DNA from 3 places in the Sphingomonas sp. LH128 genome. Region 3 is predicted to be linked to each of the others. Evidence: predicted binding sites of a transcription regulator. Region 3 holds the regulator's gene; each other region holds the start of a gene.
What was found. Region 3 encodes LexA, which represses DNA repair genes until DNA is damaged. Its sites were predicted from a motif close to GTTCCNCNCTTGTTCT; they were not measured.
Positions count from the first base shown of each region.

Region 1: LH128_RS06390 (LexA family protein) is a predicted target of LexA. The motif match lies at 1,796-1,811, and genes of this name have one in related genera.
Region 2: uvrA (excinuclease ABC subunit UvrA) is a predicted target of LexA. The motif match lies at 1,264-1,279, and genes of this name have one in related genera.

Region 1 covers NZ_ALVC01000069.1:3,508-6,784, reverse strand. The annotation lists gene LH128_RS06400 (SOS response-associated peptidase family protein) at 1-34, opposite strand, end outside; gene LH128_RS06395 (Y-family DNA polymerase) at 56-1,318, opposite strand; gene LH128_RS06390 (LexA family protein) at 1,325-1,774, opposite strand; gene LH128_RS06385 (GNAT family N-acetyltransferase) at 2,324-2,986, opposite strand; gene LH128_RS06380 (AAA family ATPase) at 2,975-3,277, shown strand, end outside.
Region 2 covers NZ_ALVC01000359.1:2,751-6,027, reverse strand. The annotation lists gene LH128_RS24810 (hypothetical protein) at 131-520, opposite strand; gene LH128_RS24805 (hypothetical protein) at 643-1,050, opposite strand; gene uvrA (excinuclease ABC subunit UvrA) at 1,291-3,277, shown strand, end outside.
Region 3 covers NZ_ALVC01000449.1:14,733-18,009, reverse strand. The annotation lists gene LH128_RS27805 (ComEC/Rec2 family competence protein) at 1-1,063, shown strand, start outside; gene lexA (transcriptional repressor LexA) at 1,112-1,804, opposite strand; gene LH128_RS27795 (molybdopterin molybdotransferase MoeA) at 1,905-3,134, opposite strand; gene moaC (cyclic pyranopterin monophosphate synthase MoaC) at 3,122-3,277, opposite strand, start outside.

The DNA of each region.
Region 1 (3,277 bases), on a different contig from region 3:
CCGGCTCGTTCTTCAGGCGTGCACGGTTACACATGGCCGATTCCTTGGCTTGGCTTTAGCGCGCGACGGGCACTTGGTCGATGCGCGTGGTCCATGACGGGCTTTTGAAGGTCCGTTTGGTATCGTACGATTTGGCGCCCATACCTTCGGAGGCGAGGCGCAGCGTATTACGCCCGAACCTGTCGTTGATGCCGTCAAGCGCGGCTAGCAAGGCAGGCGAACGGGGATCAGGCGCAGCAAAGAGATCGTGCTGCGCTCCTGATTCCGCTTCAAGACCTTCCAGCATTATGCCGCATTTGGTGTAGACCGCGCCCTGCTCGAACATCGCTTCGGCCATGCGCGCTGCGGTTCCAGCAATAACGCGCGGATCGTTGGTGGAGGGCGAAAGCCGTGCCACCTTGGAGGCCGACGGTGCATTAGGCTTGAACCGGCTTCCGTGCGCGAATGCGAACAACCGGCAAGCCTGAAGTTTTTGAGCGCGGATTTTCTCGGCCGCGCGTACAGCCCTTCGCACCATCGCTTCACGCAGTACCTCGCGATCGTGGACCGGATCTCCGAACGTGCGCGTCACCGCCGTAGACTTCAGTGCTTCCGGCTCAGGTTGGAAGTCACTGCATTCGACGCCGTTCAACTCGCGCACTAAGCGCTCGAGCACGACAGTCCCGACGTCACGAGCGATGTCAGGGTGCATCGCTGCAAGATCGGCCGTCGTGCGGATGCCGAGCGGGTGCAGCCGTTTTGCCATAGCCTTGCCGATACCCCACACCTCCTCGATTGGCCATTTGGCGAACATGCGCCGGCGCAGCCCCTCGTCGTGCAGGTCGATGACGCCGTTCCAGACTTTCTCGGACGCCTTCGCCAAAGCGTTGGCGACCTTGCTTAGGGTCCGTGTCGGACCAAGCCCAATCCGAGTCGGCAGCCCAACATGTAGTTTGATAGTCGCGCGAATGCGCTGCGCCTGCTCGACATCACCAAGGCCACAAGGTAAAACTGGTAGATGGAAGAACGATTCGTCGATTGAATATATCTCGACGGTATCGCTGAACTCGGAGAGCACCATATTGAAGCGCCGATTCATATCCGAGTAAAGCTCGTACGAACTCGATCGATATTGCACGCCATGCCGCTTCACGATGTCGCGAATCTTGAACATGGGTGCCCCCATCGAAATATGAAGCGCCTTGGCTTCTGCCGATCTCGCGATGGCGCATCCGTCGCCATTCGATAATACTATCAGCGGCACATTGCGCAGCGTGGGATCGAAGACCCGCTCGGCCGAGCAGTAGAAGTTCTCGATATCGACAATGGCCCAGCTCATGACGGATCAGGCCTGAAGGTTGCGGACGCTGGCGCGGACCACGCCCCACACCTCGACGCTCTCATCCGCGACGACAGGGTCATAGTGCAGGCGACTGTTGCGCGCCTCGAGCGTTGGCACGCCATTGCGGACGCAGAGCTGGCGGACGACGAAGCCGCCATCGACGACGGCGATGACGATGCGGCCGTTCACCGGCTTCGCATCACGATCGACCACCAACACGTCGGAATCGAACAGGCCCGCATCGAGCATGGATTGTCCGCTGACACGGAACACGAAGCTGGCGGCGCGATCGAGGCGCAGCAAGTCCACGAGGTTAATCGCGGATTCCTCCCAGTCCTGGGCGGGGCTGGGAAAGCCCGCGCCGGCCGCGCCGACAACCTTAAGTTGCACGGGCCGAGGGAGGTCGCTGAGGGGAATCGGCGTGGACGGGGGTATGGCAAGAGTGGTGGACATTGGTCGCTCATACCGCAAAAATGAACACGAAGGGAACATAGCAAAAACACAACACGTACATTGCGCTTCGATCACGCTCGCGGACAGTTTATGTGCGCGCGACCGATCCGCCAGGAAACCGCTGGCTGTATCCTATGAATCGGCAACGATTTTGGGATGCGATCCGATCGCGCCCGTGTCGCGAAAAACTGGTATTGGGCAAATGACGTTTTCTAAAGCCCTTCCGGCCAACTTTTCGCCTTTATATCAGCAGTCTTCCAAGGGCAGGCTTCGATAAGCGCTGCCCTCACTTCTAAGAGCCCGATCCGAAACTAAGTTGAGTGGTATCAGCGGGTTAGCTGTAAGCGTCCGGCGAGTCCCGTCCGATACCATTGGGCTGAATTTTGCTTTTCAACTTGTGTTTTATGAGGACGTCAGATCTTTCAGACGTTCATGCACCTGCTGCATCGCGGCTATTGCACCGGCCCGGTCCATTAGGGGGTCAGTTCCGGTAGGGGGCGAAATGACACCCTAAGCGGATGACTGGGTGATGGGTGGGGAGCTGCCGTTTCAGCGTGCCGCGCGCAGACGCAGATATACGCTATCGCACCATTCATCACCGACGAGGCTCGTGCTCTTTGCACGGCCGGTCTCAACGAAGCCGAGCCGGGTGAGCAAGCGTAATGAAGACCAGTTTCGCGGATCAACGTCCGCTTCGATCAAAGGCAAACTATGCTTGCTGAATGCCCTATCAATGATGGGTCGGAGCGATTCTGCCGCAAGACCGCGACCCCACGCGGCGGGGTGAAAGATAAAACCAATAGTAGGAAATTTCCGTAGCCCTGCTTTGCCGATCAATTTGCCCTCAAACTCAACAGCAAAGTCTTCGCCAATGGCAGGATCAATGCCGATCATACCTGCCAACCATTCCTGTGTGATCACGAGGCTTTCATGCGGTGGACGGTACCAAAACGCCATGGCCTGGGTGTCGCTGAGTATGGCGTGGAACCCATGCAGGTCATTCTCGCAAGCTTCCCGAAGCAAAAGCCTTTCTGTTCTTATCTCGACCATTCTTGGATTGTATCGATCAGTTGGCCGGTTATCCATGCTTACCTTGTGACTGATCCCAGGCTGTCCAGACACCTGCGTGCAGGCTGGTAAGTGGGCGGAGGGTGTGCCTGCTCCATTGTAGGCATGTTTAATATCTGAGAGAAGCGAACGATGATCGTTCATCTGAATGGCTGGCCAGGGGTGGGCAAACTCACGATAGGTCGCGAGCTCGCTACGCGCCTCAATGCCCGCTTAATCGACAACCATTTGTTACATGACGTCGCGCTTGCCTGTACACACTTCAGCGATCCTGACCGTTGGCCACTCTATGAAGTTGTGCGGCATGCCGCATATGCAGCCCTACTGAAGCGCCCAACGTCCGAAATTTTCGTCATGACCAACGCATTTTGCGTCGCGTCAGAGAGGGAACTTATCGGATGGCAACACGTCGTAGATCTCGCTGTCGCGCGAAAC
Region 2 (3,277 bases), on a different contig from region 3:
TGTCTCCTTGCGCTGAGCCATTTTGCCTCAAACCTCGATGGTGCTGTTTATGAGTTCACGTCCTAGCCCCCGAGCGTCCGTGCTCCAATGCGGGGGCGGGCTCTTTCCACAAGGATGGCCGTATCCGGTCTTACCGCGCGCAGTGCTCGTAATAGCCCGCGCGGCAGGCGGCGACGTCCTCGCGCCATTCGCGCATGTCGTGCTCGTAACGGCGGCGCTCTTCGGCATAGTCGGCGCGCGCGGCGTCATAGTCACGACGATCGGCAGCGTAATCGCCTTGGTCCGCATCGGGGTGAGCGCGCGCCGTATCGTAGTCGCGCCAGCCTTGCGCATAACCGGCGTCGCGCCGGCGCACGTAGTCCAGCTGCTCGCGGTTGAGGCGGCGGATGGTCGCGGCGTCGCGGGCGACGGCGTCCGGCGTCATGGACGGATCGCGCGGATCGTCGGCAAGAACCGGCGTGGCGAAGCCTGCCAACAGTAAAAGCGCCACCACGCGCCCGAACAGCCCGAAAGCCCCCATTTTCCTGAATCCCCTGAGCCTGATCGGCGCACCCGACAGGCGCTATCTGCCTGCAGAATCGCGGGGATTCAAAGGGCTTGCGACGGGCGGTTCGTCGCGGGGTGAAGCCTCGGCGGAAGGGGTCAGCGCCCACCGGAGCCGGGAGCCTGCGGATCGGCGGGGCACTTCACGGCATTGCCGTTCCAGCACGCCGGGTTCCTGACTTCCCACTGCTTGCGGTCGGCGCGGTAGTCCTGTTCCGCCGCATCGTGCCGGTCGAGCGTCGCGTCGTAAGCGGCGGCATCGCGGGCGGTCTTCATGTCGTTGAGGGCGAGCGCGGCGTCGTATTGGGACCGGCTGGCCTCATTGCGGGCGAGCTGTTCCTGCGCGGCGGCGGCTTCACGGGCGTTCAGCATCTGTCGCCGTGCTTCGGGATTTCCCGGCTCCGGCGCGCTGGCAGCCGGTTTCCCGGTATCCCCGGCCATGACGGCGGACGGTAACATGAATGCGACGGCCGCTGCGGCGGCGATCTTCGGTGCGAGTTTGCGCATGGCGCGCATGGCGTTCTCCTCAAACTGCGAGGCCGCACGAATGCGGCGCTGGGTCGAAACGGAAAACGTGCGGGGGCCTTGCGGGTTTCCCGTCCGACCCCGCGCAGCCCCGGCTCGTCGCAGCGCGGGATCATCCAACGCCCGGAAACGCCCTTGCCCTTGGCGCGCTGTGCCCCATCTATGGGCAAACCGCCCGGCGCCTCTTGAATGGCGCGAACAAATCTGGAACATACCGCCTCCATGAGTCTCACCCACATCACCGTGCGCGGCGCGCGCGAGCACAACCTCAAGGGCTTCGACATTGCGCTCCCGCGTGAGAAGCTGATCGTCATCACCGGGCTTTCGGGCTCGGGCAAGTCGAGCCTCGCCTTCGACACGATCTATGCCGAGGGGCAGCGCCGCTATGTCGAAAGCCTCTCGGCCTATGCGCGCCAGTTCCTCGAGATGATGCAGAAGCCGAATGTCGAGCATATCGACGGCCTCTCGCCCGCCATCTCGATCGAGCAGAAGACCACCAGCCGCAATCCGCGTTCGACGGTGGCGACGGTGACCGAGATCTGGGACTACATGCGCCTGTTGTGGGCGCGCGTGGGCATTCCCTATTCCCCCGCCACGGGTCTTCCGATCGAGGCGCAGACGGTCTCTAACATGGTCGACCGGGTGATGGCGCTGCCGGAAGGCACGCGCCTCTACCTGCTCGCCCCGGTGGTGCGCGGCCGCAAGGGCGAATACCGCAAGGAACTCGCCGAGTGGCAGAAGGCGGGCTACACCCGCGTGCGCATCGACGGCGAGTTCTACGCCATCGAGGACGCCCCCGCGCTCGACAAGAAGTACAAGCACGACATCGAGGTCGTGGTCGATCGCATCGCGGTGAAGGAGGGCATCCAGACCCGCCTTGCCGACAGCTTCGAGCAGGCGCTCAAGCTGGCCGAGGGGCTGGCCTATGCCGACATGGCCGACGGCAACGTCCCCGGCCGTGAGGAAGAGGAGCAGGGCAAGAACCTGAAAGGCGCCGGCCTGCCCGCCAACCGCATCGTCTTCTCGGAAAAGTTCGCCTGCCCCGTCAGCGGCTTCACCATCGAGGAGATCGAGCCGCGCCTGTTCTCCTTCAACGCCCCGCAAGGCGCGTGCCCGGCCTGCGACGGCCTCGGCGAGAAGCTGCTGTTCGACCCGCAGCTGGTCGTGCCGAACGAGCACCTGACGCTCAAGCAGGGCGCCATCGTGCCCTGGGCCAAGTCCAACCCGCCCAGCCCCTACTACATGCAGGTGCTCTCCAGCCTGGCCGCGCACTTCGGCTTCAACCTTACGACGCCGTGGGACGAACTGCCCGGCGAGATCAAGCTGGTGATCCTCTACGGCACCGGCGGCAAGGCCGTGCCGCTCACCTTCAAGGACGGGCGCAAGGAATACACCGTCAACAAGGCGTTCGAGGGTGTCATCGGCAACCTCAATCGCCGCATGCTGCAGACCGACAGCGCCTTCATGCGCGAGGAACTGAGCAAGTACCAGACCGCGCAACCGTGCGAGACCTGCGACGGCAAGCGCCTCAAGCCCGAGGCCCTCTCGGTCAAGATCGCCGGCAGCGACATCGCCGACGCCGCGCGCCTCTCGGTGGCGGACGGCTTCGCGTGGTTCGGGCAGCTGGAAGGCAAGCTCACCAACCAGCAGCAGCAGATCGCCAAGGCCATCCTCAAGGAGATCAACGAGCGCCTCGGCTTCCTCAACAACGTCGGGCTCGACTACCTCAACCTCGACCGCACCTCGGGCACGCTGTCGGGCGGCGAGAGCCAGCGCATCCGCCTCGCCAGCCAGATCGGCTCGGGCCTCTCGGGCGTGCTCTACGTGCTCGACGAGCCCAGCATCGGCCTGCACCAGCGCGACAACGACATGCTGCTCGAAACCCTCAAGCGCCTGCGCGACCTCGGCAACACCGTGATCGTGGTGGAGCATGACGAGGACGCCATCCGCACCGCCGACTACCTCGTCGATCTCGGCCCCGGCGCGGGCGTCCACGGCGGGCAGGTGGTCGCCGAAGGCACGCTCAAGCAAGTGCTCAAGAGCAAGGACAGCCTCACCGCGCAGTACCTCAACGGCACCCGCCGGATCGAGGTGCCGAAGGAACGCCGCAAGGGCAACGGCCACTTCGTCACCGTCGAGAACGCCCGCGCCAACAACCTGACCGGCGTGACCGCGAAGTTCCCGCTCGGCACCTTCTGCTGCGTGACCG
Region 3 (3,277 bases):
GCTCTGGCCGGAGGCGGTGATCGGGCCGAGCTTCCAACTGAGCTTCGGCGCGGTCCTGGCGCTGATCGCCGTCAGTACGGCCAAGCCCGTGCGGCACTTCCTTGGACCGCGCGACGAAGGGCTTGCCATGACCGGGCTTCGCCATCTTGCCCTCCTGCTGCTGACGGGCGTGGTCATCGACCTCGCGCTCATGCCGATCGGCCTGTATCATTTCCACCGCGCCGGAGTGTATGGAGCGCTGGCCAACGTGGCGGCAATTCCGCTGTCTACCTTTGTCGTGATGCCTTTGCTGGCTTGTGCATTGGTCCTCGATATCGCCGGGCTGGGCGGGCCGGTCTGGTGGCTCGCCGGAATCTCGATAGACCTGCTGGTCGGCCTGGCCCGCTGGTTCGCGTCGAGACCGGGCGCTGTGAACCTGCTTCCCGGTACAGACACCTGGGCATTCCTGCTTTTCGTCGCGGGAGGTCTGTGGATGGGCCTTTGGAGCGGCCGCATTCGCTGGGCCGGGCTACCGATCGCCTCGGTCGGTGTGTTCTTGCTGGCGACCGCACCGGCGGCGGACATTCTGGTGTCCGGAGATGGTCGTCATGTCGGGCTGGTCGAAGATGGCGGGAAACGGCTTTACCTGCTTCGAAACAGCGAAAGCGGCTACGCCCGGGACAATCTCATGGAATTCGCCGGGATCGAGGCCGATCCGGTCACGTTCGACAAGTTCCCGGGTGCTCGCTGCAACCGTGATTTCTGCGCCTTGCCGGTCAGACGCTCCGGCACCACATGGCATGTGCTGGTTTCGCGGGGCCGCGATGCCGTTGCGGAACGGTCGCTCGCCGCTGCATGCGAACGCAGCGACATCGTCATATCGGATCGCTGGCTGCCGCGCAGTTGCAAGCCGCGCTGGTTCAAGGCCGATCGAGGATCGCTTGGGCAGACCGGCGGGCTGGCGGTATATCTGGGCAAGGCCCGTATCGATACGGTAGCCCAGACCCAAGGTGAACACGGCTGGTGGCGTCCCCGGCCTGTTCACCGTTACAGGAATGCTCCTGCGCCGCGCAAATCGCAGTAATTACCGGTTGCTGCTGCGCCAAGGCCTTCATGGCGCAGCGTGGCCGTGTCAGTTGTACCGTCGAAGCAGGCCGGCGAGCTTGCCTTGCACTTCCACTTCGTCCGCACCGTAAATCTGCGGTTCGTAAGCGGCATTTGCGGGATCCAACCGCACCATTCCCGCCTCGCGCCGAAGGTACTTGAGGGTCGCCTCTTCCCCGCGGATCAGGGCAACGACGATCTCGCCGTCGCGAGCGGCATTCGTGCGCTTCACGAGGGCGAAATCACCATCCAGAATGCCCGCTTCGATCATCGAGTCGCCGGAGACCTCGAGCGCGTAATGCTCGCCGGAGCCAAGCAGGGCGGCAGGGACAGGCAACATGGACTGTCCTTCGAGAGCCTCGATCGGCACACCTGCGGCAATACGCCCGTGCAGCGGGATCTCGATAACGTCGTTGGCGGCTTCGACGGAACGACGCGGCGTCTGCGGACGCGCCATTCCATCATTGCTGTTCGCTGCAGAAGGACGCAGGGCCTTGCTTCCCGTGTCATCGGCCTGGCGCAAGACTTCGAGCGCACGTGCACGGTTGGGAAGGCGGCGGATGAAGCCGCGTTCTTCCAGTGCGGAAATCAGCCTGTGAACACCGGACTTGGACTTGAGGTCGAGCGCCTCCTTCATCTCCTCGAAGCTGGGGGAGATGCCTGTCTCCTCAAGCCGGACCTGGATGAACCGGAGCAATTCGTGCTGCTTGCGCGTCAACATGTCGCTGCCTTCTCGTGACCTCCGAACCAGGCAAACCCTGATCGCGTTTGTTCTGGTAGTGAACATTGAGGGAACAATCAAGCAACCAATTGCCGATACTTCAGGCAATACCGCCGTTCTGGAGCAAGTATATCCGGACTTCTTCGCCAGCCTGTGCCGGACCGGCCAGCGCCGGCCGATCGACCAGTACGTTGCTTGCCGCCAGGGACGACAGGGCGCCGCTGTCCTGCAGTGGGCTTACCGTCACATTTTCTCCGTCCCACCAACCGCGCAGGAATTCCCGGCGACGGCCGCTTGGGTGCAGCGGCATGGCCAGCCGGGCTGTCAGCCGCATGGGCAAGGGGCGCGCAGCCCCCTGCATCGCGCGCAGGACGGGGAGCAGGAAATGGTAAGCGGTGACGTAGCTGGAGACCGGATTGCCCGGCAGGCCCAGCACGATCTGACGGCGTCCTGCCACGTCGCGGGTGGCGACTAGGATTGGTTTGCCGGGCTTGATCGCGACACGCCAGAAATCGATGCCCGCGCCCCAGCTTTCGAGTGCCGGACGAATGAGGTCGTGATCGCCGACCGAAGCGCCGCCGCTCGTTACGATGAGGTCGGCATCGGCGGATGCTTCGAAAGCGGAGGTTATTGCCTTGATCGTATCGGGCACCGGGCCGATCCGCCGCGCATCCACGCCCAGCGAACGCGCCATGGCCGTCAGCATCGCGCCGTTGCTGGCGGGAACCTGGTGCGGTGCACAGCGCTCCGGATCGGAGGCGAGTTCGTCGCCGCTGTCGATCACGGTCAGGCGCGGTGTGCGATGCACGGGAAGATGCGTATGGCCGGCCGCGATCGCCAGCGCCATCTGCGCGGGCGCGATGTGCAGACCAGCGGGCAGGACTTCCGCGCCCTGGGCAAAATCCATCCCGCAATGGCGGATGTGCTTGTGCGCCGGTGCGGGCGGCTCGCCCGAAAGTATCAGGTTCGCGCCCTCGCGTGTCAGGTCTTCCTGAATTATGACGGCCGCCGCGTCGGGCGGCAGCATCGCGCCCGTCGAAATTCGGACTGCCTCTCCTTGCGAGAGCGGGCCGGCATAAGGATGCCCGGCGGCACTTTCACCGACGATCCTCCAGGGGCCGCGCAGATCGCCTGCCGTGACGGCGTAGCCGTCCATGGCTGACAGATTTGCGGAGGGCTGCGTGCGTCTGGCGTGCAGCGGTTCAGCCAGGTAACGGCCGAGCGCGCCTTCGATATCGACACGCTCTATCGACAGCGGGGTGACGAGCGCGAGGAGGCGAGCTTGTGCCTCCTCCAGAGAGAGCGGCGCGGAGCCGTTTATTCGGCCCATCCGTCCATCTTCCAATGACCTGATTTACCGCCGATTTTCTCGACCAGGCGGATGTCTCCGATCACCATGCCCTTGTCGAGCGCTTTGGCCATGTCGTAAATTGTGACAAGTGCGATAGAAGCTGCTGTTATCGCTTCCATTTC